3 regions of the Bacillus sp. FSL H8-0534 genome follow, and region 1 is predicted to be linked to each of the others. Evidence: predicted binding sites of a transcription regulator. Region 1 holds the regulator's gene; each other region holds the start of a gene.
What was found. The regulator NrdR, encoded in region 1, represses ribonucleotide reductase genes. The targets are predictions, from matches to a motif close to AACACNATATATNGTGTT.
Positions count from the first base shown of each region.

Region 1 (10,050 bases):
CCCTTTTTCTTCGTTTCAGCCCATTCTTGATATTGACGATTCTCTTCTTTCGCCAATGCCATCGCTTCTGATACCGTACCTACTTTTTTTCGTGCCCAGTGCCCCGCAATTTTCTCAACATATGTTTTGGCAAGCTTCATATCCGAACGCAGCATCACATAATAAATAAGTACATTGACCACACCTGGCGTTAGTTTTTGATTCATCATTACTTCTTCTACAATTTGCAAATCTGCTTTCGTTGCTTCTGCCCCGCCTGAAATTTCTTTTAACAATTGTTTTGGAGAAATTTCTTCTAGCTGTTTAATGAGCATCTCTTCTTGCGTAGACGGCTCTTTCTCTTTCATCGTACGTGCAGCATGAGGCTGTACTCGTTCACTTAACACTGGAAGCGCTTGACCATTTTCAAATTGATACCAATCACGCGCTCCTTTCCGAAGCCTTTCCATATCAATCGTTTGCAATTCTGTCATTGCACCAAGCACAATATTTTGCATCGACAGCACATCCACACCATACACGTAAGAGAGTGTAACAACACATTCACGCACTTGGTCCGTAATCGCTTTTCGCGGCACAAGAGTCGATAACCCTTCTACAAATAAAGAAAAATCAAAGAAATCGTTCCAAAGTTGTGGGGCAGTTCCTTTTTCATTGCCCGGCATAACTGCGCTACTTGGAATTCGAAGTTCCTCTTGCGCATGTTCAAATTGCCCTGGATTAAAAGACCCAAATACATCATTAAAGGAATGTGTAACATTTTCATAAGAAGCAAAATCAAACTCTTCTTCTAAAAAATATTGTTTAACTTGATTATATTTCGCACGGCTTAATCGATTATACAAAAAGATGCTCAGGACAATATCATCAAAAAATTGTTTTGGTGATAACGGCGGCTGCAATTCGTATATAAACATTCGAATATCTTTTTCTTTTTTTATATATACGTTTAAAAGCCCAATTGCTTCTAATTTCATCCGTTCTTCATATACTTCAGGAAGCTGCATTTGCATTGTCACCATAAGAGAGTGGTGTGTATTCTCTTTTCCAAATACACGATCCTGTTCTAGCTCTCCCCACAGCGTCATGTATAAGCTAAAAGCCTTACTACCCACTAATGGTTGATATAACATCGTTAATACCTTCCGATCGTAACTATGCAGCAACCCTTTCGCACTTACTTTATAACGATCAATTGGCAATAGCTCCATCCATGACTGTTTTTCCATCCTTGCAATTCCTTTCTTCCATTCTACGTATATAATTCCTTAGTGAAAAAGAGCTAATAGCTTTCGCTTCTAGCTCTTTTTCACCACTATTTGCGGGCTCAAAGTTTCACTTTATTCTCGTTCTTTTTGCAGTATATCTTTTAATTCTTCAATAAATACATTTAAATCTTTAAATTGACGATATACGGAGGCAAATCGTACATAAGCAACATCATCAATATCTCGAAGTGCTTCCATTACGATTTCACCGATCATATCACTTTTCACTTCTGATATTCCTAAATTACGAAGTTCACGCTCCACATTTTGTGTTACTTCTTCTAATTGTTTTAACGATACAGGTCTTTTTTCACACGCTTTAATTAATCCACGCAAAATCTTTTCTTTATTAAACTCTTCTCGTGTTCCCTCTTTTTTTACAACAATAAGAGGTGGTTCTTCTACTCGTTCAAATGTCGTAAATCGATTTAAACAACTTTCACACTCTCTTCTTCTTCGAATGGAGCGTCCCTCATCTACCGGACGTGAATCCAATACTCTTGTACCATTATGAAAACAGGCTGGACAACGCAACTCATTCACTCCCTTGCAATTTAATCTTCATTCTTTTTACTTCATCTACATGTGAAAATATATATACAATATTATATAACCTATTTGTATTTGCTCACTACCTTATCCTACTATTCACGTTCAATAATACATTACTTTTTAAAAATTTACTTTATAGCAAGCATTCGTCAAAAACAGTCTACCATTTTACAATTTCAAATTTATATAAACTAAAAAGAGGTGCATTATACACCTCTTTACATTTTAAATCAATTATGTTCTTTTTTAAAGAGCTTTTGTTTCTCTATGCTTAATTTCGAAGCTACCTGTGCCTCGAGGAAGCTCGATGCTCTCTCGCGTTTTCGCATTTAAACCTTCTGCAATATACTCTGCAGCAACATTTGGATCAATACGATCCCCGCAAGTATAAACATCAATACTTGCATAGCCGTGCTCTGGAAAGCTATGAATTGTTAAATGTGACTCCGAAATGATTACAACTCCACTTACACCCTGTGGCGCAAATTTATGAAAAGCAACCTCACGTACTTCAGCACCAGCTCTTAGTGCTGCATCCACAAATAATTGTTCAATAAACGGCATATCATTAAGCTTGTCGAAATCGCAATCCCAAAGTTCAGCGATTACGTGACGACCCATCGTGTCCATAGTATCCATTCTACAGTTCCCCCTCATAAAAATTTAATCTAACTGTTCGAATTGAAAACTAATTTGCAATTTGGCTTGCTCTACTACCACGGGGGAAAGTTAGTCCAGAGAGGTCCTAACCCTTTAAGTAGTAACTACGTACCTCAGCTCTTAAGTTTACGAGTGTTAGTATACTTTGTTTATTTTCATTTTGCAACAACAGTTTTTTCGATTTTTTGTCATATTCTCTTCTTTACTTTTCCCCAAAAAAAATAATTGATTCACAAATGCAGTAATCACAATGTTTTTTATATGTACCATTTATAAAAATATACTCATATAATTTTTTTCCTTTTCAGAAAAAAGCATAAAAAAGAAGACAAGCAATCGCTTGCCTTCCTTGTATCATTAAATGTGTTGCACACTTTCTTGTTTTGTTAATTCAGCGCCAACTAACTTCACAAGATCTACAACGCGGCGAGAGTAACCCCACTCGTTATCATACCAAGCAAGTACTTTCACTTTACGTTCGCCCATTACCATTGTAGATAAACTATCAATGATAGCTGAGTGTGTATTTGTATTAAAGTCAATCGAAACTAAAGGTTCCTCACTGAACTCAATAATCCCTTTCAATGGACCGTTTGCAACAGTTTTAAACGCTTCATTAATTTCCTCAACTGTTACATCACGTTTTACATCTACTACTAAGTCAACAAGAGACACGTTTGGTGTCGGAACACGAAGTGCCATCCCATGAAGTTTTCCGTTTAAATGTGGAAGAACTTTCGCTAGAGCTTTCGCAGCGCCTGTTGTTGTAGGAATAATAGACTGTCCACAAGCACGCGCTCTTCGTAAATCTTTATGTGGGTTATCAATATTTTTTTGGTCATTTGTATAAGCATGAACAGTTGTCATTAAACCGTTTTCAATTCCAAATTGCTCATCTAACACCTTAACAACAGGCGCTAAACAGTTTGTTGTACAAGATGCATTTGAAATCACAGTATGGTTTGTAATATCTAATTGTTCTTCGTTTACACCAACTACAATTGTTACATCTTCATTTTTACCAGGTGCTGTTAAAATAACCTTTTTCGCCCCAGCTTCTACGTGAAGAATTGCTTTTTCTTTCGCATTAAATTTACCAGTTGCTTCAATTACAATTTCAACATCCAGTTCTTTCCAAGGCAATTCTTTTGGATCGCGGTTGTTTAGAAGGCGAATCATTTTCCCATCCACTAATAAATGATCTTCAAATGCTTCCACTGTTCCGTCAAACTTGCCATGAACTGTATCATACTTGATTAAATGTGCTAATGTTTCTGGTGGATAGCTTGCGTTAATCGCTACAATTTCGAATGCGCTTTCTTTTATCGCTTGACGAAATACCATTCTCCCAATACGTCCAAATCCATTAATTGCCACACGAGTCATAATATGTTATCCCCCTTGAATGCGTTATACTATTTATCTCCAATCCCAATAATAGTATAACACAAAAAGAAGATATGTCACTAAGCATTTTCACTAATTTCACAATTTTTTAGTTAATAATGTTCCATTCTTTTAAAATGAGCTGTAATTGCGCTTTTGTCTCAGCAATTGTGCCATCATTATAAATAACTTTATTAGCTAATGTTGCTTTCTCCGCTAAAGGCATTTGCGAATCAATACGTGCTTTCGCATCCTCTTCTGTAAAGCCATTTCGCTTCATTAAACGTTCTAATTGCATACTAGGTGATACAGCTACAACTACAATCCGATCAACAAGTGCTGTTAACTTACTCTCAAATAGAAGCGGAATATCTAACACAACCGCTTGCACTCCTTCTTTTATGTACATATCCTTCTGAACATTCATTTCTTTCCGAACAGCAGGATGAACAATTTTGTTTAACTGCAATCGTTTTTCTTCATTATGAAATACAATACTCCCAAGCTTTTGGCGATCTAGTTTGCCATCTACTTGTAATACATCTTCACCGAATACCTCTACAATTTCTTTATATGCTTCTTTACCTTGTTCTACAACTTCTCTTGCAATAATATCCGCGTCAATTACAGGTATTTGCAGTTCACGAAACATTTGTGAAACAGTACTTTTTCCACTTGCAATACCTCCTGTTAAACCTATAACAATTGTCATTCTATTTCCTCCTCACAAATAGAAGCGTGAAACTTATGTTTCACGCTCCCACTTACATTTTCCAAATTCCAATAATAATAAGTAAAATCCCAGGTAGGAACGTAAATTTTTGTAACCATCGCATATTCGATAAAACCGTTCCTAGCCTCATTCCGATAAATAAAAACAGAGAACTCATAACGGCAACTAACACTGCCATCATGGCGGGTGTATATCCTAGTAAGGATGCACCAATCCCTGCTCCAAACGAGTCTACTGAAAGAGCGATACCTAAAAGCAAGGCTTCCCCACCAGAAATCGTGCCTGATTTATCAAAATCGGCAACAGTCGGTTTCCGTAAAATTTGAATGACTAACCCAAGCGAAGCAATTTCTAACTTCCAAACTTTCTCTTCTTGCTGCGGTTCGTCTTTTTTATCACTCCGAAAAAACTGATACAACACCCACGCTCCAATAACCACTAAAACGATTCCGCCAATGCGCGTTGCAATCACCGGAGAAAACACCTTAGCAATCATATGTCCAATTCCCATCGACACAAGCATAACAGCCGCTGAACACATTCCAATGATGAGTATCGATTTTAACGGAATCCGTACGCTCCGCAAACCATAAGTAAGCCCTACACTACAGCTATCCAAACTTAATGTAAAAGCTAATAAAATAAGAGAGAAATAATGATACATCGGTAAGCTCCTTCCCTATACATAGCTTTGCTGTATGTATATGACAAATGCCTATCCGATGTTATTAGAAAACGATATCTTTCTTAGCTTTTTGGCTGGCACATAGGACAATAATGCGTTCCTCGTCCACCAACAACTGTCTTTTCAATCACGTTCCCACAAGTTACGCATGGTTCACCTTTTCTTCCATACACATTTAGAAGCTCTTGGAACGAGCCGATTTGTCCTTGCGAATTGATATACGTTCTGATTGTACTTCCACCGCGCTCAACAGCCTCCGCTAATGTTGCAACGGTCGCCGCATGAATCTTTTCTATTTCAGCTTTCGTTAAAGATGAAGCTTCTCGTTCCGGGTGAATCCCGGAACGGAATAAAACTTCATCTACATATATATTACCAAGCCCGACTAAAAGACGTTGATCGAGCAATACAACTTTTATTTTACGGTTTGTCTTTTGCAATCTTTCTTGCAAATACCCTACTGTCAGTTCAGCGTCAAATGGCTCAGGCCCTAAATCAGCAAGTGGCATTTGGTCAAATTCTTCACCTCTTTTAAAGAGATGCATCGTGCCGAACTTTCTTACATCTTTATAGTGTAACTCTGTACCATCTGTAAACTGGAAACGCACATGCGTATGTTTATCTACCGGCTCATCATCTTTATGAAGCAAATATTTCCCTTCCATACGCAAATGTGAAACAATAACATACTTTGTTACATATAGAAGTAAAAACTTACCTCTTCGCTCAATCCGTTCAATCTTTTCACCTCGTAACATTTCTTTAAAGAGCTCTGCGTCATCTGGTCGCTTTACTAATTTTGGATATGTTACGATCACATCTTGAATTGTTTTTCCCGTTACAAGGTTTTCAAGTGTCCTTCTAACATTTTCAACCTCTGGTAGTTCAGGCATTCAATCACTTCCTTATTTTGCGTCATACCAAGTTGGACCAGAAGAATAATCAACTTTTAGAGGAACAGCAAGTTCAATCGCATGCTCCATCACTTCAGGTACAAGCTTTTCTAATTTTTCTACTTCTTCTTTTGGCACTTCAAAGATCAATTCATCGTGTACTTGCAGAAGAAGACGCGCTTGTAAGCCTTCTTCTTCTAAGCGATCCGCCATAATAATCATCGCTTTTTTAATAATATCTGCCGCACTACCTTGAATTGGTGTATTCATCGCAGTACGCTCCGCAAAGCTACGCAAATTAAAATTACGACTCGTAATTTCCGGAATATAACGGCGACGATTTAATAATGTAGAAACGTATCCTTTTTGCTTCGCTTCTTGTACAATCTCATCCATATATTCTTTTACACCAGGGAAGCTTGCGAAATACTTTTCAATAAATTCCCCTGCTGCTTTTCGTGTGATTCCTAAGTTTTGTGAAAGCCCATAGTCACTAATACCATACACAATTCCGAAGTTAACCGCTTTTGCTTGACGTCTCATATTCGATGTTACTTCATCTTTTCCAACGCCAAACACGTCCATTGCAGTTTTCGTATGAATATCCATATCATGCTGGAACGCTTCTACTAACCCTTTGTCTTTTGCAATATGCGCCAAGACACGCAGTTCAATTTGTGAATAGTCGGCTGCATACATAACCCAGCCTTCTTTTGAAGGAATGAACGCCTGACGAATCTTTCTTCCTTCTTCTAAACGGATCGGGATATTTTGCAAGTTTGGGTCTGTAGAACTTAATCGGCCCGTTTGCGTTAACACTTGATTAAAACGAGTATGAATTTTAGATGAATCTTCATGAACAACTTTTAATAATCCTTCAATATATGTCGAATTTAATTTTCCTAATTGACGATAGTGTAAAATTTTAGGAATAATTTCATGATGCTCCATTAACTTGTCCAGCACATCAGCTGACGTAGAATATCCTGTTTTCGTCTTTTTAATAACCGGTAGGTTTAAATTCTCAAATAGAATCACGCCAAGCTGCTTTGGAGAATTAATATTAAATTCCGTTCCTGCAAGCTCATAAATTTCTTGTTCCATTTCCTTAAGCCTTCCAGCAAGCTCATCTCCCATACTACGTAAGCGCTCTGTATCAACCGTAACACCTTTCACTTCCATTTCAGCTAACACACGAGCAAGCGGCATTTCAAGCTCAGTAAATAGTTCATATTGTTCATTTTTTTGTAGTTCTTCTACAAATGTTTTTTGCACATCGTATAATACATGTACTTTTCGAGCTACGTGCTCCGCGACTATATCTTGCGCAGGAACCGCACGTTTTGCACCTTTTCCATACACTTCTTCATCAGATTTAACAGCATGCGTTTCTTTCATTTTCGCTACGGCACGGAAATCTTTATCTGTATCTGCTGGATCAAGTAAATAAGCGGCAATTAGTAAATCAAAGTCAATCCCTTGAATCTCTATACCTTTCCACTTAAGTGCAACAATGGCACGTTTCGCATCAAACGTATACTTTCTCATTTCATCATCTGCAAGCCACTTCTTAAAAGCTTCAGATTTTAGCGCAACATCGCTCGGAATGAAATAACAGCCATTTTCATTTTGAATACCGAACCCTTGAATGTCAGCTTTATGATAATTGTCTTCTTGTACTTCCACAATAATTGCACTATCTTGCTGCAGCATTTCTTCTGTCACTTCTTCTGCAATATCAAATGAAATATCATCTAATTCAGCTGGAGCTGTTTCTTCAGGAGTCGCACCGAGCTTATTTAATAGCGAAGTAAATCCTAAATTCTCGAACATTGGAATGACGTCACTTGCTTCATATCCTTTGTATTCGATATCATCTACATGCACTGTAATTGGTGCATCGGTAATAATTGTGGCAAGCTCTTTACTCATAAACGCTTGCTCTTTATTCATTTCTAGATTTTCTTTTAATTTTTTTCCACTCACCTTGTCTAAGTTCTCATATACTGCTTCTACTGTTTCAAATTGCGTTAACAATTTGATTGCTGTCTTCTCACCAACTCCCGGTACACCTGGGATGTTATCCGATTGATCTCCCATTAAACCTTTCATATCAATAATTTGCTTTGGTGATAAACTATATTTTTCGAATAACGCTTCTTTCGTATATTCATCTACTTCTGTAATCCCTTTACGCGGAATACATACAAGCGTAGTATCAGAAACAAGCTGCAGTAAATCTTTATCTCCAGAAATAACTTTTACGTGAGCACCTTGTTCGTTCGCTTCTTTCGCTAGTGTGCCCATAATGTCATCTGCTTCATAGTTCTCTAACTCATAGCGTGGTACGTGAAACGCATCTAACAGTTCACGAATAAATGGGAATTGCTCTGATAGCTCAGGTGGCGTTTTTTGACGACCTCCTTTATATTCGCTAAATGTTTTGTGACGAAATGTTGTTTTACCCGCATCAAACGCAACAAGCATATGTGTTGGTTTTTCTTCTTCTAATATTCTCATTAACATCATCGTAAAACCATAAATTGCGTTCGTATGTATACCTTTGTCGTTATTTAAAAGCGGCAGTGCAAAGAAAGCACGATACGCGATATTATTTCCATCGACTAATACGACCTTTTTTTCCAAATTAGAAACCTCCCCATACAAATTTAAAACGATTTATATATAAATCCAAATTGAAAAACCGACATAACCCCTTTTTTTAGGAGGGAGAGAGCGTCCAGCCATGCATAGAAGCGGTCACCCCATGCCAAGTTAAAACAAAAAGAGAAAACGAGCGCAGGTCACCTTTTGTTCTTCATAGCAGTGACTTATATATTGAAAAATCAAAATGGATTTATATAGAAAGAAAAAACCGTCTTTTCCTTCTCTCTATATTAACACGACTAAGAGAGAGAAGAAAAATAACGGTTCTTCCTACTACATATATTTAATGTAAAATGGAGATGCTGTCACAATATCTCATGAATTAAAATAACCTTATCGTATTGATATAACACTTTGATATAAGTTACATAGAGATATTTCAAAAACAAAGATATTATAGTTTCACAAAAAGGGAAGTGACGAGAATAGAGCACCTATTCTCGTCCAAAATTACTCCTTGGATGAAGGGGTTTTCATGTATTATATTAACAGGACTTTATTAATATTTAATGAAGCTATTGTTAATATAATGTAAATATATCCCGTTCAAACGTTTACTATATAAATCCAAATTAAGAAACCGACATAAACCCTTTCTTTTTAGGCGAGAGAGAGTATCCGGCCATGCATAGAAGCGGTCAGACCCTCTTCCTGCTCCATGCCAAGTTAAAGCAGAGAGAAAAAACGAGTGTAGGTCACCTTTTTCATATCAACGACTTATATATCGAAAAATCAAAATAGATTTATATAGCTCTCATCCAATAAAGTGAAACTTTAATCAGTGGTTTTTCCATACCCCACTGATTATTAGCCCTCACCAATCGGGCTTTTACGGGCAGTCCGACTCCACCTACCTTCTTTGCTTTTGCTGAACTTTGAGGTGGGGGTCTTACTGCCCGCGAATAGCGGGATAAAGGTTGCACATTATCATTACTTCTCCAAATCCGATTTCGGTAAAGCAACTGTAAATGTTGTTCCTTCCCCTACTTCACTCTCTACAGTAACTGTCCCATGATGGGCTTCTACTAAATGTTTTACAATCGATAACCCAAGGCCTGTACCGCCTGTATTTCTGCTTCTCGCTTTATCTACACGATAAAAACGTTCAAAAATACGCGGGATTTCTTCTTTACTAATCCCAATTCCTGTATCAGATACCTTTATATAAGCGTTATGTTCATCCTCTAACAACTCTACAGAAACCGT
Region 1 covers NZ_JBBOUC010000001.1:4,069,580-4,079,629, reverse strand. Annotated here, with positions in the region: gene MHH71_RS20735 (replication initiation and membrane attachment family protein) at 1-1,229, opposite strand, end outside; gene nrdR (transcriptional regulator NrdR) at 1,341-1,802, opposite strand; gene speD (adenosylmethionine decarboxylase) at 2,067-2,450, opposite strand; gene MHH71_RS20720 (glyceraldehyde-3-phosphate dehydrogenase) at 2,838-3,866, opposite strand; gene coaE (dephospho-CoA kinase) at 3,976-4,578, opposite strand; gene ytaF (sporulation membrane protein YtaF) at 4,631-5,263, opposite strand; gene mutM (DNA-formamidopyrimidine glycosylase) at 5,347-6,177, opposite strand; gene polA (DNA polymerase I) at 6,190-8,823, opposite strand; gene pnpS (two-component system histidine kinase PnpS) at 9,775-10,050, opposite strand, start outside.

Region 2 (10,050 bases), 2.4 Mb from region 1:
AGAATTGTTGCCCCTGCAACTAACGGTGATATTTGTATATCTGATTGAAAAAACGGCTGAATGGAAAAGACTTCTCCAGTTCCTTCTCCTGCTATCAATCCTTTTATAACGAGAACTACAAACACAACCATTACTAGCACTTGAAATGTTACTAAGAACGTGTTGAAATTGGCAGTAACATTTACACTAATAATATTGATAAGTGTAATAAGTAGAACAAAACCAATGACCCATGCCCAATCTGGAACACTTGGAAAAAGTGCCGACATATAAATTCTTGTTAATAGTGCATTCACCATTGGTAAAAACAAATAATCCAATAATGCTGACCATCCAACAAGAAACCCAAGCCTTGCACTAATTGTCTTTTGTGTATAAGTGTAAGCAGATCCCGCAGTAGGAAAAACCTTTACCATTTTTCCGTAGCTTGCAGCTGTAAATAACATCCCTGCTAATGCAATAAGATAAGCTCCAGGAACATGCCCACCCGTTTTTTCAGAAACGATTCCAAATGTATCAAACCCTACCATTGGTGTCATATACCCAACGCCTAGCATAACAATTGACCAAAGTCCTAATGAACGCTTTAACCCAACTCCTTTTCCCACCTATCATTCCTCCTACTTTCTCTATCTAATTTTCATGTACAGATTGATAACTAAACAGAAAACGCTTTCAATGAACCGTATATGTCATATAATGCATTACAAAACCCCTTTCTTTATTTTTTAAATATTCATGCAATTTTTGAGCCAAAATTGTCTTTGTTAAAAAATTTACTAAACAGCCATATTTTTTTATGCTCCAATGAAATTACAGGTGGGATTATTTTTCTAATTGCTTCGTTAATTTTCTATTCATTTTGACATAACTTATTCAATCTCTCATACCAATAAATACAAATGAAGTGAAACTTTAATCAGTCGGCGAATAAAAACTTATCATGAGATAATAACATTATGTAAACTATTCATAACAAAAAAGCTGCCTTTATATGAAAGACAGCTTTTTCAATCTTATCTATTAAAAATCGAATACGAAATCATCGTCTGATAACTTTTCAACATTTGTTGCTTTTACATAACCATTCCCTTTTACAGAGAAGAAATCATGGTTTTTCGTATCTGTACGTAAACCGTTTAATACGATTGGGTTAATTTCTTCTTCCTCAAAGCGTGGTTCTAATCCTAAGTTCATAAGCCCTTTATTCGCATTGTAACGAACAAAGCGATTTACATCTTCAACAAGACCAATGGATGTATAAATTTCTTCTGTATATGCCATTTCAATTTCATACAGTTCCATCAATAACTCTTGTGTTTCTTTTTGCACCTCTTGTTGTTCTTCTGCAGAAAATTCCGCAAAGATTTGCTGTGCTAAAATACCAACGAATACGCCGTGAATTGACTCGTCACGAATTATTAAGTTAATAATTTCACCACTCGCTGTTAATTTTCCTTGTCCTGCTAAGTAAAGCGGATAGAAAAATCCGCTATAGAACAAGTAACTTTCTAAAAATACACTTGCTACCATAGCCATGTATAATTCTTTTTTCGTTACTTGTGGCTTCAATAAACGACGATAGTAACCTGTAATAATACCTGCTTTTTTCTCAAGCAATGGATGGCTATCTACCCATTCAAAGATCTCATCAATTTCTTCTTCCGTTGCGAGTGTCGTAAAGATATGACTGTAACTCTTCGCATGTACTTCTTCCATAGCACCCATGAAAGCTAATACACTTTTCGCTTGCAAATTCTCAAGATGAACAAGTACAAGTGGCATCCCTTCGCCGCCTTGCTTTGTATCTAAAAGTGTTAAACCACCTAATACACGCTTATACACAATTTGCTCTTCTTTTGATAATTGCACCCAAGTATTTTTGTCAGAAGATACCGCAATTTCTTCTTCTGTCCAAAACTGAGCGATGTTTTGCTTCCAAAACATTAAACTAAAATCGTCTTCTTTTTTGTTCCAGTTTACCGCGCGCATTGAATCGCCCCTTCTCTATCAATAAGCTTTTCTAATATGCGGTAAAGCTTTCAGTTTGTAATGAAAACTTAACCGCATGTTAGACGTCTTAAATTTTATAACTAAGCATGAGCAGGGTCAGAAAAACCCTGCTCATGATGTCTTACTCTTTATTTTGTATATCAATCAATTATAGTTTGCATCAAACTGTACAAGCAACGCACTCTTCCACGCTTAACTTACGTGTTCTTGTATAATACAAACTCTTTAGACCTTTTTTATGTGCATAGATGTAATAACGTGCTAATTCACGCGTAGAAATATCGCTATTTACATAAAGAATTGTACTAATTCCTTGGTCAATATGCTCTTGAATTTCTGCGATTAAATCAATTAGTTTAAACTGATTCATATCGTAAGAAGATTTATAATACCAGAACGTATCTTTTGATAAATACGGCATTGGGTAATATGTTGTCGCATTTGCATACGTTCTTGACTCAATTTGACTTACGATCGGCATTACGCTTGAAGTTGCATTTTGCACGTAACTGATCGATTGTGTCGGAGCGATAGCCAATCTATATGAGTTGTATAAACCGTGCTTCTGTACTTCCTCTTTTAGACTTGTCCAATCTTCTTTTGTTGGAATATAGATTCCTTCAAATAACTGCTGTACTTTATCAGTTACAGGACTATAGTCTGTTGTTTCATACTTTTCAAAGTATGAGCCATTTGCATAATCCGACTTATCGAAGTCTTTAAATGTTTCGCCCTTTTCTTTCGCAATACCCATACTCTTTTCAATGGAGTAGTAATTTAACATCATAAAGAATGTACGAACAAATTCTTTCGCTTCTGCACTTTCATAAGCAATTTTATTTTTCGCTAAATATCCATGTAAGTTCATAGCACCAAGTCCAACTGAATGAAGCTCATCATTTGCTTTTTTCACAGTCGGCGCGTTTGGAATAACAGTCATATCAGAAACAGCTGTTAATGCTTCCATTCCTGCATGAACTGCTTCACGAATTTCTTTATTCTCCATTACGTTTACAATGTTTAATGATCCTAAGTTACAGTTAATATCACGGCGGATAATGTCATCTGTACCATAGTCATTAATTTCAGATGTTTCTTGTAACTGGAAGATTTCCGTACAAAGGTTTGACATCTTCACAGTTCCAATATCCTTTAACGGATGTTGTTTGTTCGCATTTGATTTAAACATTAAGTATGGATAACCAGACTCAAGCTGAATCATAGCAATTTTAATGAGCATATCACGTGCACTAATATCAAGTGGCTTCTTCTTCACATTCGGATTACTCATCAGTTCATCATACATTTCATCAATATCTATATCATCTAAATGTTTTCCGTACTCTTTATATACTGTATAAGGTGCGAAAACATGGAATGGTTCGTTTTTCTCTGCAAGCTCAAAGAACTTACTCGGAACGATAATACCGATTGATAGGGACTGAATACGGCTCTTCTCGTCGGCATTTATTTTTTTTGTATCGAGGAATTCTATAATATCCCAATGGAAAATGTTTAAATATACTGCTCCGGCACCTTTTCTTTGCATATTGTTACTCCATACCTTTAAAACGTATGGGGGATAGTCATTTCTGCTATCCTCTCTATATCGCTATAGAGTTCAGACCATATCTTCTTCTCACCAAATTCTTTGTTTAACCACTCATCGTATGTTTGATGTACATGAATATGACATAAATCACAAAGTGGCAATAAATTCATTATAAGGTTTGCTTGATTAAAGCTTTCAAAAAAACGGAATGGAATAATGTGATGTAATCTTAGTGTATTTATATCATATTTTTCTAAACACCTTTGACAACGAAAATCATAAAACTCAAACATATACTCTCGCATCCTGGACCAGTTTTTCCCATACTTGTTCGTTGTGCCGTAATTCAGCTCCACAAAAAATTTATTATTACAACTTTTTGAACAAAAAACTTTTGAATCTCTAACAGTATATGCTGGCCTAGAAAAAGGGTTTTCACAGTAAGAACATATTAAATTTACAAGCTGACTTCTATTCAATGTCCACCTACACTCATGCGAACATGTTTTTGTTACACTTTTATCAGAATAAAATTCACTCGCACATATAACACAAACTAATTTATATCTTTTAGTTTGACATTTCTTACTACAAAACTTTTGATTTATCCTTTTTCCTACAAATGATTTTCCACATCCAAAACATATTAAATTATAGTTTGTATTAATAAGTGCAAGCTTCTTCCGACACTCTAATATTCCACACGTTTTGGATCGTTCCATCTCTCTTTTATTATTCTGATTAACCTCATATTTACTTTTACAAATAGGACATATTTTTGTTATAAAGCTCTTTTTTCTCCCCATAACTGGATACACCCTTTGAATTCGGTTGGTTTGAGAAGCCAGGTTCGAGCTATATAGTCACCTACATAGCCACTTGGTCGTTGAACCTTCTCCCTATCTAATAGACTTAGGAGCTCGGCTGCTGATTTCCTGCAATCTTGGATTTTTAGGGGGCGCTACGTAATTTCTTCGTAGTATCCTACCTAGATATACTCAGGCGTTCCAGCAATTGACCCGGTTTTATAGTTGAGCCATAAGTTAACCCAACTGATTCGCATATGAAAACGAATCTTCAAGCAATTTCATAACTGGTACAACACCGCTTGCTGCGTTATCAATACCTTTAATTTGCTCACCGCGTGCGCGTAGCTTAGAAAGGTTTAAAGCGACTCCGCCACCAATTTTTGATAGCTGCATCGCCGTATTAATATTAAATCCAATCGAATTTAAGCTATCATCCATCTCTAACAAGAAACAAGACACCATTTCTCCTCTTCTGCTTCTTCCTGCATTCAAAAAGGTTGGTGTCGCTGGTTGGTAGTTTTGTTTTACAATCATGCTTGCAAATTGTTTTGCTTTATTAACATCACCGCGTCCTAAGTATAATGACACAATTGATACACGATCTTCGTAGCTTTCTAAGTATTGTTTTTGATTATTTGTTTTTAATGCATAATCCTTATAAAACTTAGATGCCGCCATATAAGATTGGAACTCGAAGTTTTCACCGTATGCAACGTTGTATACTTCCTCTACTTCCTCCAACTTATACTCGTCCAGAACGTTGTAATAGTAATCGTGCTTGTTCATATACTCGATTCGCTCTGCCACGCTATCAAAATGAACGGTATTCGCTCTCGCTTCTTCCATAAAGACTTCTAATGCTTCTTTATCTTTATGAAGCTGGTAGAAACCGTCTTGCATTTGCGTGATTTCATTATTCAGTTCAATGTGTCGCAATCTCCCGCACCCTTTCTTTAAAATATTCTACATCTTTATTTGTTCCAGATAACTCAAATTTTGATACAATAGGTACTTCGTATCTGGATGAGATTTTATCTGCACTTGCTCCGAACATATCTCCCCAGTTGCGATTGCCACTTGCAGATACGCCTTTTAAATTTGCATTATTGCGTTCTAAAAATTCTAAAACACGTTCCGGCACATTTCCAAAACCTGTTGTATACGTAATAAGAACAAAATCTTCGTCTAATACTAGATCGTCATTAATTTGAACGGCCGGCATATTTAATTTGTGGATGAAACGCTTCACGTTTCCTGTCATAGAATCATATGCAACTAACATTTCCGACCCTCCCCTTCTTTCTTTAATATCTAGATGTCGTTTCATGATTTCTCTATATATTGTATTACGTTTCAAAACAAGACACAAGATATATGTATAAATTCTTTCTTTTTTTAACTTTTACTTTTCGACATGACAAGTCCTTTTTTTCAATACAAAGACTATGAAACAACATTCTAAAACTCATGTCAATAAAGTGCTTTTCGAAAAAGTTGTCAACGAATTTAATCATATTTACAAAAATGTTATCAATATGTTTTGTCAAAAAACAGTAAATGCTGGAGAAATATATTTCTCCAGCATCACATAAAAAAGAACAGAATTTACGAGATAATCTGTTCGAAACCGGTTACACATTATTCAGATCACACAAGTAAGGAATTCTCTCTCTTGTGGATTAAACATTTATTAAATCGAGTACATATACTTTCTTTTTTGTTACACAATAAAACATATTATTGTAATGAAAAGGACAATTATTATGGCACACCAATTTATTCGTTAGTGTGATGAGAATTTTAAAAAGACTGTACACAAAGCACCGCTCATTCGCAATGTTCAATACGTAAAATATCCTTTATAAATAAATGATGAAAATTTTCGTCTTTATCTTGCATTGTAAATACTGGCGCTTCTTCATCAAAATATACAACCATTCCCTCTACATATTGATTCATAAGCTGAAATTTCACAGTTGCTCGAATGTGAATTTCTTGCTCATATGCTACTTTCAATTTTTCTATAACTTCTTCTGTACGTTTCTCAGGAAACATAACCATTCCTACGAATCGTTTTCCTGTACCATCTTTCCACATGTAGTCCCAGTGCGGTAAAATACCTTGTTTAAATTCTCCCATAATTCTCCTCTCCTTTTCCTTCTATTAAGAACGCGGTGTTTCTATATATGTATAAATAATTTTCCCGCCGTGCTGTGCATTCCCACTGAAATGTTTAAAATCTTCTCGATTTACTACAACCTCACGAAACGTATAAAATACATCCTTAGTTACAATATACTCTTCTATCTCTCCATTTTTCAGTTGATCTAAAATTGTATTTGCTAATTGTTTATCCATGTATTTCACCTCTCTGCAATATTTTATCCTATCTTTCACAAGTCGACAATGTTAAATTTCTTACATTCACAGCAAGTATCATATACTACCATAACGGTTCATCTATACTGAATCAATTGGATATTCAAGCTTATCCTATAAAATTCAAGAAATTGATGAATAACTGGTTGAAACTTTATTTTATGTTACAATAAGAATGACAACTAGGAGGGATAATATGATTCGGAAAGCAAAAAAGACAGATGCGAAGGCAATATCTCCTTTATTGTATAACGCTCTGCATGAAATTGCTGAAAAAATCACAGGTGGGAGAACAGGAACAGAAGTCTTGACAGGGCTTGAAACTTGGTTTTCAAAAAAAGAAAATCGACTTAGCTACGAGAACTGTTTCGTTGAAGAACAAGATGGACAAGCAATTGGAATCATCGTAGCCTATCATGGCAGCCATGCAAAACAACTAGATACTCCCATTGTAAAACACTTACGAAAAATCCATCAAGATTCATCTATTACGCTAGAAAAAGAAGCTGAGCTCGATGAATATTATATTGACACATTATCCGTTTCAAACACATATGGCGGACGAGGGATCGGCTCAAGATTGATTAAAGCAGCAGAAAATGATGCCTATGAAAAAGGCTATGAGAAAATCGCATTACTTGTAAATTTAGAAAACAAGCGAGCTTTCTCTTTATATAAAAAACTTGGCTACCAAGAGGATAAAACGGTTATGCTTGTTGGAGAGCCATATGCTCATTTAGTGAAACCACTATATAAAAAAGCTTTCGTTTCTTAAAAAAAGCACACGATTCTTTATTGTAATCGTGTGCCTTTATGTTAAATTGGTATTCAATATATTTCCATTCATTGCTTCATGAAATGTATATTCTGTACAACTCCATGGCTTCCCATGAAAAATAGGCGGACCAGACCATCCTCTAGCACGTAGCTCAGCCCCAATCATCGTATTAAAATAACTATGCCCTATGAGCGCAATTTGCCCATGTACTAACGCATATCCGACTAATGTATCAGCTGCTTGCTTCGCTCTTCCTTGTACTTCACGATAAGACTCAACACCTTTAGAATATCCAATCATCCATAATGTACGCCCAATAAATGTCCATACTTCCGGTTTGCACTTCACCCATTTCGGAACAAAGAAACTAGATGGTACTTCTGCCTCTCGAAAAAGGGAGCTTTGTATAAAAGAAAGAGAATTTGTTAATTCTGCTGCTGACTGTACCGTACGTTTTTGATCACTCGTTACAATAAGCTTCGCAGATTCGATTACTTCAACCGTCTCAATTGGTATGTCCATACTTTTTTCCATACCGTCTAAATCGTACCGCTCCATCCATTTGTGGAACGATGATACTGTCATTGATTCTGTAACATTGTTCAAGCGACCGTGACGAATAAAAGAAATTCGCATCTTCTCCACTCTCCATTCACCGCTCATCACCTATATTATTATGCACTTTTTCTTATTATCATCATACCATGGAGAAAGAGAAAGTCATACTTCCTTACATATCCGCACCGCTCTCATGAGTGACAGAAGCATGCATACCATCTAATCCATCAAAATATGTATCTGTTTCATGGATACGAATTATTTTTAATTGTTTATATGAAAATAAGAATAAAAGGATCATTATAAAACTTCCAACAATTTTAAACAACATTTTTACCGCCCCCAGTTTATTATACCCCTATATACTGATATAAGCACTTTTTTATCAATTCCCTCTCCTAAAATAGAAAAATACTTTATACATTTCTTATGAAAAATGACTATTTTTTGAAATTTTATCATGGAAACATTTACAAACAGGGGAATATAGTTCAAAATAAAGGGAAATAAAAAAGAACAACATTGTTCTTTTTTTGGTAAAACTGTAACAAGGAGAGTTGCTTATGAAAACCGCAGAAACTGGAGATATTATCGAATTTAAAGGTGGAATGCAAGGCCGTGTTCAAAAAGTAAATAAAAACTCCGTTATTGTCGATATAACAATCATGGAGAATTTTAGAGAACTAGATATGGAACCTCTTACAGTTGTAAATCACAAAAACTATACAGTTATCAATCAACATGCGTAATATAATAGAAAAAAAAGGATCTGCATGTATCATACAGATCCTTTTTCATTAACGATTATCGATTGTTTCAGGATATAAATCGTGATTCATCATGCGATATTCTGCCATTTTTTCATATTTTGTACCAGGACGACCATAGTTACAATATGGATCAATCGAGATACCACCACGTGGTGTGAATTTCCCCCACACTTCAATATAACGTGGATCCATTAATTTGATTAAATCATTCATAATGACATTCATACAATCTTCATGAAAATCTCCATGGTTACGGAAACTAAATAAATACAATTTTAATGATTTACTCTCTACCATTTTTTGCTCTGGAATATAACTAATATAGATCGTTGCAAAATCTGGTTGTCCTGTTTTTGGACATAAGCTTGTAAATTCAGGACAGTTGAACTTTACAAAATAATCACGGTTTGGATGATTATTATCAAATGTCTCTAAAATTTTTGGGCTATATTCAAATAAATATTTTGTATTTTGGTTTCCAAGTAACGTTACATCTTTTAAATCTTCATCTAATCTTCCTGCCATTTTTCATACATCCCTTCAATTCGATTCCTTATACGCCTCGTTTATTTCCCCACACTAACGCGTGAAGCTGAGGTAATACTTTTGCGTCATTCATTTCTTTGCAATGAACAGCTTTTTCAATGAGCCATTCATATTTTTGTAGTAAATTCCTAATAAGAATTGCATCATCCACTGTTTTCGTATCATCATTTCCAACTTGTAAGAAAAACGGTACATGCGGATAACGCTCATGCACTTTTATCGCATATTCAAAATCGTGATCATCAAATACAACGACTTTTAAGCTAAAATCTTTTCCTGCTAATCTTTCAATAACAGAATCCAGCATAATAAAATCAGTTTTCATCTGTGAGCTTGGGGGCTTTGGCGAAATTGTTATTTCGTCAATATGAAGCAACCATTCCTGCCATTTACTTCCTTGCGTCTCAATGGCGGTGCGAATTTGTTTTTCTTGTAATAAAGACAGAAAATCATCTATATTTTTCAACAACACTGGATTCCCACCTGAAATCGTTACATGTGAAAAATTTTCTCCACCAATTTCTACAAGCTCACTCCATATCTCTTCGGGAGTCATTTGCCGAATTTGTTCTTTCGCTGATCCATCCCATGTAAAGGACGAATCGCACCACGCGCAACTATAGTCACAACCTGCTGTACGAATGA
Region 2 covers NZ_JBBOUC010000001.1:1,674,890-1,684,939, forward strand. Annotated here, with positions in the region: gene MHH71_RS08820 (APC family permease) at 1-608, opposite strand, end outside; gene nrdF (class 1b ribonucleoside-diphosphate reductase subunit beta) at 1,024-1,992, opposite strand; gene MHH71_RS08830 (ribonucleoside-diphosphate reductase subunit alpha) at 2,174-3,562, opposite strand; gene MHH71_RS08835 (HNH endonuclease) at 3,580-4,371, opposite strand; partial or broken gene MHH71_RS08840 (ribonucleotide reductase N-terminal alpha domain-containing protein) at 4,612-5,310, opposite strand; gene nrdI (class Ib ribonucleoside-diphosphate reductase assembly flavoprotein NrdI) at 5,297-5,656, opposite strand; gene MHH71_RS08850 (hypothetical protein) at 6,202-6,513, opposite strand; gene MHH71_RS08855 (hypothetical protein) at 6,538-6,732, opposite strand; gene MHH71_RS08860 (GNAT family N-acetyltransferase) at 6,950-7,528, shown strand; gene MHH71_RS08865 (histidine phosphatase family protein) at 7,565-8,167, opposite strand; gene MHH71_RS08870 (hypothetical protein) at 8,262-8,420, opposite strand; gene MHH71_RS08875 (YkvS family protein) at 8,653-8,838, shown strand; gene queF (preQ(1) synthase) at 8,887-9,384, opposite strand; gene queE (7-carboxy-7-deazaguanine synthase QueE) at 9,413-10,050, opposite strand, start outside.
Region 2: the regulator NrdR is predicted to act here: its motif matches at 5,705-5,722, upstream of nrdI (class Ib ribonucleoside-diphosphate reductase assembly flavoprotein NrdI).

Region 3 (10,050 bases), 1.0 Mb from region 1:
TTTCAGCTTTTCGCAACTCATATTCCGAACGACGTGTAACAACTTCTTTTTGATGCCCAATGTACGCATCTAAAATCTTGGGTAACGTCATTAATGTTGGACGACGATTATTTATAGCCACCATATTGAAGTTATATGGAACTTGTAAATCAGTATTTTTATATAAGTAATTTAAAATACCTTCTGCGTTTGCTTCTTTTTTTAGTTCCACAACAATACGAAGACCTGTACGATCTGTCTCATCACGTACTTCCGCAATTCCATCTAGCTTTTTATCTAGACGTAGTTCATCCATTTTCTTTACAAGGTTTGCTTTATTGACTTCGTATGGAATTTCTGTAATGACAATTTGCTGTTTGCCACCGCGAATCGTTTCAACTTCCGCTTTTCCACGAATGATGATTTTCCCTTTTCCTGTTTCATATGCTTTTTTAATTCCATCAAGCCCTTGAATAATGCCACCTGTTGGGAAATCAGGTCCTTTTATAACTGTTAATAAATCATCTACGGAACTATTTGGCTTATCGATACGCATCATTGTTGCATCAATTACTTCTCCAAGGTGATGCGGTGGAATTTCTGTTGCATATCCAGCTGAAATCCCTGTTGAACCGTTTACCAATAAATTCGGGAACATTGCTGGTAATACAACAGGTTCTTCACTTGTATCGTCAAAGTTTGATACAAATTCTACTGTCTCTTTATCAATATCACGGAGTAACTCAGATGCAATTGGCGATAAACGAGCTTCTGTATAACGCATTGCTGCCGCTGGATCACCGTCGACACTACCATTATTTCCGTGCATTTCAACTAATACGTTACGTACTTTCCAATCTTGGCTTAAACGTACCATCGCTTCATATACAGAAGAATCACCGTGTGGATGATAGTTACCAATAACATTACCAACTGTTTTAGCTGATTTACGAAATGGTTTATCATGTACGTTTCCTTCTACATACATTGAATATAAAATCCGACGTTGCACTGGCTTTAAACCATCACGAGCATCTGGTAGCGCGCGATCTTGAATAATATATTTACTATAACGTGCAAAGCGGTCACCTAACACGTCTTCAAGCGGGAGGTCATGAAACTTCTCTGCCTGCATGTTATTCCACCTCCGTCTCCATAATCATTTCATTCTCTAAAATATTACCTTCTTCTTGCATACCAAACTGTACATTACGCTCAATCCATTTCCGACGTGGTTCTACTTTATCACCCATCAATGTCGTCACGCGGCGTTCTGCTCTTGCTGCATCGTCAATTTTTACTCGAATTAGCGTACGCGTTTCTGGATTCATTGTTGTTTCCCATAATTGATCCGCGTTCATTTCGCCAAGACCTTTATAGCGCTGCAACATATATCCTTTACCGACCTTTTTCGTTACGCCATCTAATTCTTCATCTGACCATGCATATTCAATGACTTCGCTTTTCCCTTTTCCTTTACTTACTTTATATAAAGGTGGAAGAGCAATAAATACTTTACCAGCTTCAATTAACGGCTTCATATAACGGTAGAAAAACGTAAGTAGTAACACTTGAATATGTGCGCCATCCGTATCAGCATCGGTCATAATTACGACTTTATCATAGTTGATATCTTCGACAGTAAATTCATTTCCAACGCCGCCACCAATTGCATAAATAATTGTATTGATTTCTTCATTTTTGAAAATATCAGCAAGCTTTGCTTTTTCCGTGTTAATGACTTTACCTCGCAGTGGCAAGACAGCTTGGAAACGGCGATCACGCCCTTGCTTTGCAGAGCCACCAGCAGAGTCACCCTCTACTAAATATAGTTCGTTCTTCTGTGGATTACGTGATTGCGCAGGTGTTAACTTCCCGCTCAACGTTCCTTCTGAACGTTTTTTCTTCTTACCAGTACGAGCTTCTTCTCTAGCCTTACGCGCTGCTTCACGGGCTTGTGCTGCTTTAATTGCTTTTCTCACAAGAAGTGTTGCTACATCTGGATTTTCTTCTAAAAAGTATGCTAAATGTTCCGAAACAATTGCATCGACAGATGAACGTCCTTCACTTGTACCAAGCTTACCTTTTGTTTGACCTTCAAATTGCAATAAATCCTCCGGTACACGTACAGAAACAATCGCCGCTAACCCTTCGCGAATATCTGTACCTTCTAGGTTTTTATCTTTTTCTTTTAGCAAAGAGACTTTACGAGCATATTCATTAAAGACACGTGTCATCGCTGTTTTAAATCCTGCCTCATGTGTCCCCCCATCTTTCGTACGTACATTGTTTACGAATGAAAGAATATTTTCTGAATAGCCATCGTTAAATTGAAATGCAAGTTCTGCTTCAATCCCATTTTGTTCACCAGTGAAGTAAACAACTGGATGTATAGAGTCCTTTTCTTCGTTTAAGTAAGAAACAAATGCTTCAATTCCTGTTTCATAATGAAAAACATCTTCTAAATCATTTCGTTCATCTCTTATAGTGATTTTCATACCTTTTAACAGAAATGCAGATTCACGTAATCTCTCACATAACGTTTCATAATTATAATTTGTTGTACTGAAAATTGATGGATCTGGTTTAAAATGCATCGTTGTTCCAGATTGTTTTGTTTTTCCAATTTTCTCTAGTGTCGTTGCAGGAACACCACCATTTTCAAAACGTTGTTCATATATATACCCATCGCGTTTAATGGTTACAACGAGCCATTCTGATAATGCATTTACAACAGATGCACCAACACCGTGTAAACCGCCACTCGTTTTATAACCTCCTTGTCCAAACTTCCCCCCTGCATGAAGTACAGTTAAAATCACTTCAGGTGTAGGTTTTCCAAGTTTATGCATTCCCGTAGGCATTCCGCGCCCTTTATCAATAACACTAATACTATTATTCTTATGTATTACGACAGAAATTTCGTCGCCAAACCCCGCTAATGCTTCATCAACTGAGTTATCTACTATTTCGTATACTAAATGATGCAATCCACGGCTGTCCGTGCTCCCGATATACATACCCGGGCGTTTTCGAACGGCTTCAAGACCTTCAAGCACTTGAATGGCATCTTCATTATATTGAAACTGATGCTTTGCCAAACTCCTTGCCCCTTTCCTAATCAAATCAGAACATACGTTTCTATTATAGAATAACGCCTTAACCATCCTTTTGGCAAGTTATGTTATGTCTTTTATATACTATTTTCAATAGAAAAATCCTTGTTTTTTCACAAGGATTCCTCTAGGCTACTATTTCAGAAAAATAATCGTTTGTCAACAAAAAATGGATATGTATTCCAATTACACACTCCACCATTTGGCAATTAACCAAATGACAATTATCCAAAATGGGATAACAAGTAGCAATCCCCAAAAACAGCCTTTAAAAAATCTCATGATGAACACCTCGTTCATCTACCCAGTCTTCAAGTATTCCCCCGAGCTGAATCGATCTTTCGTTTACAATGTCTATACTACCTCGTCATTGCATGTTCTACTTTTATACAACGATCCATAATAACAGTATATCCCTTTTCCTTTAAAAATTTATATGTATCTTCATCTTGTACTCCTAATTGTGCCCAAAAAACATCCGCATCAATCTCCACAAATTCCTTTGCGACGTCCATTAAAAATTCAGAACGACGGAATACATTTACGATATCGACATGCTCCTTAATGTCTTTTAATGACGGAACAGCTTTTTCTCCCAGTACCTCATCTACGACTGGGTTTACTGGGATAATACGATACCCTGCATCCTGCATTGCTTTTGAAACCATATAGGACGTGCGTTCTGGTTTGTTAGATAATCCAACAACCGCAATTGTTTTGCTATTTTTCAATACTTCACCAATTTCCGTACGAGTTGGGTTTTCAATTGTCATATTAAATCCCTCCTATTCTTTTAGTATAGCCGATAAAGAAAGTCTCTTTCAATACGAAAGAGACTTTCTTTATTAATTCTTAGCAGAAGAGTTATCTGCTAAAGTAGCTGTTTTCGTCATTTTTTCACCATTTCGATAGAATGTTACTTCAATTTTATCGCCAACTTTTTTCTTTTCATATAAATATTTACGGAATTGAAGTGAGTTTTCTACTGTTTGGCCATCTAATGCTACAACAACGTCATACTGCTGAAGTCCTGCTTTTTCAGCTGGTGAGACGGGATAAATTTTGCTTAAGAGAACACCCTTTGTAACATCTTTTGGTAATTTTAATTGTCCTAATGCATACGGTGGGTAATCCTCAAGAGATGCAACTCCTACTCCCATCGCTGGACGTTTTACTGTTCCATCTTTTTCAAGAGATTCAATGACTGGTTTTGCCACATTAATTGGGATAGCAAAGCCAATACCCTCTACTTCTTGCTGTGCAATCTTACTAGAGTTAATGCCGATGACTTGACCATTTTGATTGAATAATGCGCCACCACTGTTCCCTGGGTTAATTGCTGCATCTGTTTGAATCACTTGTGCTTGCCAATCCGGCTGTTTGTCACCATTAATATCCACTGGAATTTCGCGTTCTTTACTACTAATAATCCCTTCTGTTACACTACCATCAAAACCTAATGGATTCCCAATTGCAATAGCCGATTCACCAGCGCGAATTTTACTGGAATCACCAAGTGTGGCTACTTTATTAATATTAGATCCATCAATCTCTACAACAGCTAAATCTAACCATGGATCTTTCCCAACTAATTTTGCATCTACTGTTTTACCATTACTTAGTTTCACTGCCAGTTTGTTTGCTCCGTCTACTACGTGATTATTTGTTACAATGAGAGCTTTATTCCCAGCTTTTTTATAAATTACACCAGATCCTGTTCCAGCTGTTTGTTCCTGCCCTGCTTGCTCCATTGCAAATGGATCTATGTTCTGTTGCATATTGATAACACCTACAACTACTTCTTTCGCCCCTTCAATCATACCAGGTAAATCTGTTTCACCCTTTACTTTATTTGCAACAGGAACCACAGTTCCCTCTACTTTTGAATTAGAAGTTAACGCCGTCCCATTCCCATTTGTCCATGGCATATACGGTGCTGCAAAACTAATGGAAACAGCTCCGATAACTGCTCCAACTAAACCTGTAAAAAAGTAACCTTTTTTACTACCTGATTTTTTTACTTCTCTCGTTTCACTATGCTCTTCATTCATATTTGGTCCGTCATAATATCCCATAATTGATATCCCCTCTCTGCTGAATTCGTATTTTCAGTATAGTCACATTTTGTGTCCTTCTTGTGAACTCATCGTGAAATCCAATTAAAAAAATACTTTTATTCATTATTGTAGACAAAAAATCTGTAATTTGTACATTTTCATCTACAAAAGAGAGTGTAAATGTACTATATTTTCAACCTATAAGTTGCTGCTACGAAAACAAAAAGAGATCTCCACTCGTTTTCTCCCTCTGTTTTCACTCGGCATGGGGCAAAAAAAGGTACTGACCGCTTCTATCCATGGGCGGATTCTCTCTTCCAACCAAAAAGAAAGCTTTTCTATCGTTTTTTCTATTACATAGTATTTAAAAACTATTCCTCAAACTTATATCCAACTCGAATAACAGTTCCGATATGTTTTGCTTTATCCCCTAACTTATTTCGCAATTTTTTTATATGTGTATCTACAGTACGATCATCACCATAATAATCATATCCCCAAAGTTGATCTAATAAATGCTGGCGTGATAATACGATTCCTTTATTCTCCATTAAATAAACAAGAAGTTCAAATTCTTTATGCGTTAATATAATTTCTTCTCCGTTTACCGATACCGTACGCGAAAGACGATTCACATCGATTCCAGCCATAGAAAGTGCATTCTCTTCTGCAACGCCTACTGCCCCATCAGCACGCTTTAATAAAGTTTTCGCCCTAGCTACTAGTACTTTAGGACTAAAAGGCTTTGTTACATATTCATCAGCCCCAAGTTCAAAACCTAACAATGTATCATCTTCGTCAGAACGAGCTGTAAGCATAATAATTGGTACCGCTGACTCTTTTCTAATACGACGACAAACAGACCAACCATCTATCTCTGGCAACATGATATCTAACATAATTAAATCAATTGTATGTTCAGCAAATAATTCTAACGCTTGTTTTCCATCTTCAGCTTCTATCACTTCAAAACCTTCATTGCGAAAATAATCACTAACAATTTCGCGTAGCCTTCTTTCGTCTTCAACAAGTAATACTGTTTTGTTCATCTGACCTATCCCGCCTTTTTACTCTTTCAATCGAATAATACGTTGATTGGAGCTTCCGCGAAACGGAAGTGTCAAGTCTCTTTTTTGAAGTTCAAACCTTCCATCGACCAGAACATCCCCATAGTGTAACAACTCTATCATATCATTATTTTGAGAACTCTGTATCTCTTCTAATGTATAACCTGTGTAAATCCATAAGTTTTTTTTCAAAGCCTTCACCGCATTTGCTACCTTCTTCACTTCAGCAGCTTGAAAAAATGGATCTCCACCTGAAAATGTTACATCAGTAAGCGGGTTTTTGGCAATCTCTTTCACAATTTCTTCTACGGTCATTTCAGTTCCATTACAAATATTCCATGACTTAGGATTATGACATCCTAAACAACGATGCGGACAGCCCGCAAAAAACACGACTGTCCGCAATCCGTCACCATCTACTACACTATCATGAATAATATTCATTACTCTCATTTATGTTTCACCCGATCCGCTTCTTCACTGCGCTTTGCACTATTCCATTTAGACATATCACCTACAAGATATCCTGTTATACGGCGAATTCTTTCGATATCATTCTCATCCTCGTTTCCACAACTTGGACATTCATTTTTGATGACACCATGATAGCCACAGCATTTACAACGATCCACAGGGTGATTAATGGAGCCATATCCGACTCCATACTCTGCCATTGCCTGCACAATTTGTTTTAATGCTTTTTGGTTATGAACCGCCGCTCCATCTAATTCAATATACGTTATATGTCCGCCATTACAAAGCGTATGAAATGGCCCTTCTAAACGTATTTTATCTATCGCTTGGATGTTATAATACACCGGAATATGAAATGAATTTGTATAATAATTATGATTTGTTACACCGCTAATCATTCCAAATTCTTCTCGATCTTTTTTAACAAACTTACCTGATAGTCCCTCTGCAGGCGTTGCAATTAAAGAGAAATTCAATTGATGTTCTTCCGTTGCTGCATCCATTTTCTGTCTCATAAAGGTAACAATCTCACATCCAAGATTCCATGATTCTTTATCTTCTCCATGATGTTTTCCTGTTAAAACAACTAAACATTCTGCAAGGCCAATAAAACCAATACTTAATGTTCCTTGTTTTAAAATCTCAGCAACAGAATCTTCAGGATGCAGTTTTTCTCCGCCCCGCCATACTCCTTGCGAATATAAAAAGTGAAAATCTCTTGCCTTTTTCTTACATTGGTAAGCAAATCTTTCTAATAGTTGACGAATACCAAGATCTATATAATAATTTAAAGCTTCAAAAAATGCTTCTTTTGAACCGCTAATCAATGCTAATTTTACTAAGTTAATAGAAGTAAACGATAAATTCCCTCTTCCAATCGCGGTCTCTTCCCCATGAATATTAGACATAACACGCGTACGACAGCCCATATAACATACTTCGCTTTCTGGGCGACCATCATAATGAACTGCATTAAATGGCGCATCTAAAAATGAAAAGTTCGGGAATAATCGTTCTGCTGTCGTCTCTAACGCCAATTCAAATAAATCATAGTTCGGATCACTTTCTTCAAAATTCACACCTTTTTTTACTTTAAAGATTTGAATAGGGAAAATGGGTGTTTCACCTTTTCCTAATCCAGCTTGCGTCGCCCGTAATAATTGTCTAATTAACAATCTTCCTTCTTTCGACGTGTCCGTTCCGTAGTTAATAGAAATAAACGGAACTTGCCCACCACCTCTGCTATGCATACTATTGGAATTATGAATAAAAGCTTCACAAGCTTGATACGTATCATTCTCTGTTTCTTTCCACGCAAACTCTTCTACTTGCTCTTTTGTTAACGGATACGTTTCTAATCTTTTCTTATTTTTCTCGAATGTTTTTCTCACATACGGTGCTAAATCAATGTCAAATAACGCAGCTGATTGACCACCGTGCTGCATGTTTTGATTCGCTTGGAAAATAATCGAAGAAAGTGCCAATGCACTTTTAATATCTTGTGGTTGCCTCATATGCCCATGCCCGGTATGAAATCCTTTTTCAAGCATTTGCGCTAAAGGAATCTGCGAACATGTTGTTGTACCTGTCGCATAAAAATCTAAATCATGTGGGTATAATATATTTTGATCTATTGCTTTTTTTACTTGTTCAGAAAGTAAGTGTTCCATTGCATAATATTTTGCACTCTCAGATGCAAATGTTCCCATCATCCCCATAGGAGACCGCCCATCAACATTTGCATTTTCTTGCATTAAATCTTGCTCATTCCCGTGGACAATTGTTTCAAAAATCTTCATTAACTCTTCTCCACATGCACTTTGTTTCATCATTTCCCAAACCTCCAACAACATCTTGTTAATTCACTAACAAAATGATACAACATATAGTTATAGTAGATCTGTGAGAAATGTAACATTCTTGTGAAAGTTTTTTTAAGAAACTTTGAATTTTTCATTTACAAAAAAGAAATGTGCTCTTTACAAATGTATGGTACAATATATGGGAAAAACTCTTTTTACCCTTTATCAACACATTTGAATAAAGGAGACTGAACTTATGCTTATTACATATCTTTTATTTATCGTTGCCTATTTACTTGGCTCGATTCCATTTGCACTTGTTGTTGGAAAAATTGGTTATGGAATCGACATTCGCGAGCATGGTAGCGGTAATTTAGGAGGAACGAATACATTTCGGACGCTAGGGAAAAAAGCAGGTTTTATCGTTACAATTGCTGACATTTTAAAGGGAACGTTAGCGACAGCTCTGCCGTTAATTTTCGCCTTAGATATCCATCCCCTTTGGTTTGGATTAGCTGCAGTTCTTGGACATGTATACCCAATCTTTGCAAAATTCCGCGGCGGAAAAGCAGTTGCAACTTCTGCTGGAGTACTCTTATGCTATGCGCCAGTTATTTTTGCAATATTAGCTGTTATCTTTTTCACCCTTCTATTTACAACGAGATACGTATCGCTTTCTTCTATGGTAACAGCTATCGTAGCTGTTATTGCATCAATTATTGACGGGGATAAAATCTTCATTGTTGCGATGTGTTTATTAGCTGGTATGGTTATTTATAGACACCGTGCAAATATTGGACGAATTATAAATAAAACTGAACCAAAAGCAAATTTGACAAAGAAACAAAAGTAAGGTTGTGACCCACATAACGCAAAAAGAAAACGCGAAGCATATTAATAGCGTCTTTTTGCGTTATTTTTTATACTAAAGAAAAGGCAACATAACTTGGAGGAACTATACATGAATCTTTCCGTAACAAAAGAAGCAGTAAATTGGTATAAAGATGAATTAAACTTACAATCTGGCGATACACTTCGCTTTTTCGTACAATATGGCGGTTGCAGTACTGTTCAAAAAGGACTTTCTTTAGGAATCCGTAAAGACGATCCTGCACATCCTGCTGTTCAAATTCAAGAAGACGGCATTACTTTCTTCGTTGAAGGTGATGATGAATGGTTCTTTGATGGACATGACTTATCCGTTACCTTTAACGACAGTGATGACTTCCCTCAATTTAATTACGAAAAATAAAAAAGCGTGGCTTTTGCCACGCTTTTTTATTTTTTCTTAATTTCCTCATATTTCGCATACCACTCTGGATATAGTTTCTTAAAGGACACAGGACGAAAACCTTCTTTTTTCGCACAAATATTTGTTGTTGTAGCTGTAATACAAAGATCTCCATCACCGTTATAAATTTCATATCCATATATAACGCGAAGGGGACTAACTGAATCAATCCATGTTTTCACAATTGCTTTCTCTCCATAACGCATTGCTTTCCGATATGAAATTTGCAAATCTAATACGGGAGAAATAACCCCTTCTTTCTCC
Region 3 covers NZ_JBBOUC010000001.1:5,090,531-5,100,580, reverse strand. Annotated here, with positions in the region: gene parC (DNA topoisomerase IV subunit A) at 1-1,114, opposite strand, end outside; gene parE (DNA topoisomerase IV subunit B) at 1,116-3,080, opposite strand; gene MHH71_RS26175 (CoA-binding protein) at 3,455-3,868, opposite strand; gene MHH71_RS26170 (S1C family serine protease) at 3,941-5,170, opposite strand; gene MHH71_RS26165 (response regulator transcription factor) at 5,524-6,201, opposite strand; gene nrdG (anaerobic ribonucleoside-triphosphate reductase activating protein) at 6,220-6,672, opposite strand; gene MHH71_RS26155 (anaerobic ribonucleoside triphosphate reductase) at 6,669-8,525, opposite strand; gene plsY (glycerol-3-phosphate 1-O-acyltransferase PlsY) at 8,752-9,348, shown strand; gene MHH71_RS26145 (HesB/YadR/YfhF family protein) at 9,457-9,747, shown strand; gene MHH71_RS26140 (acyl-CoA thioesterase) at 9,774-10,050, opposite strand, start outside.
Region 3: the regulator NrdR is predicted to act here: its motif matches at 8,569-8,586, upstream of MHH71_RS26155 (anaerobic ribonucleoside triphosphate reductase).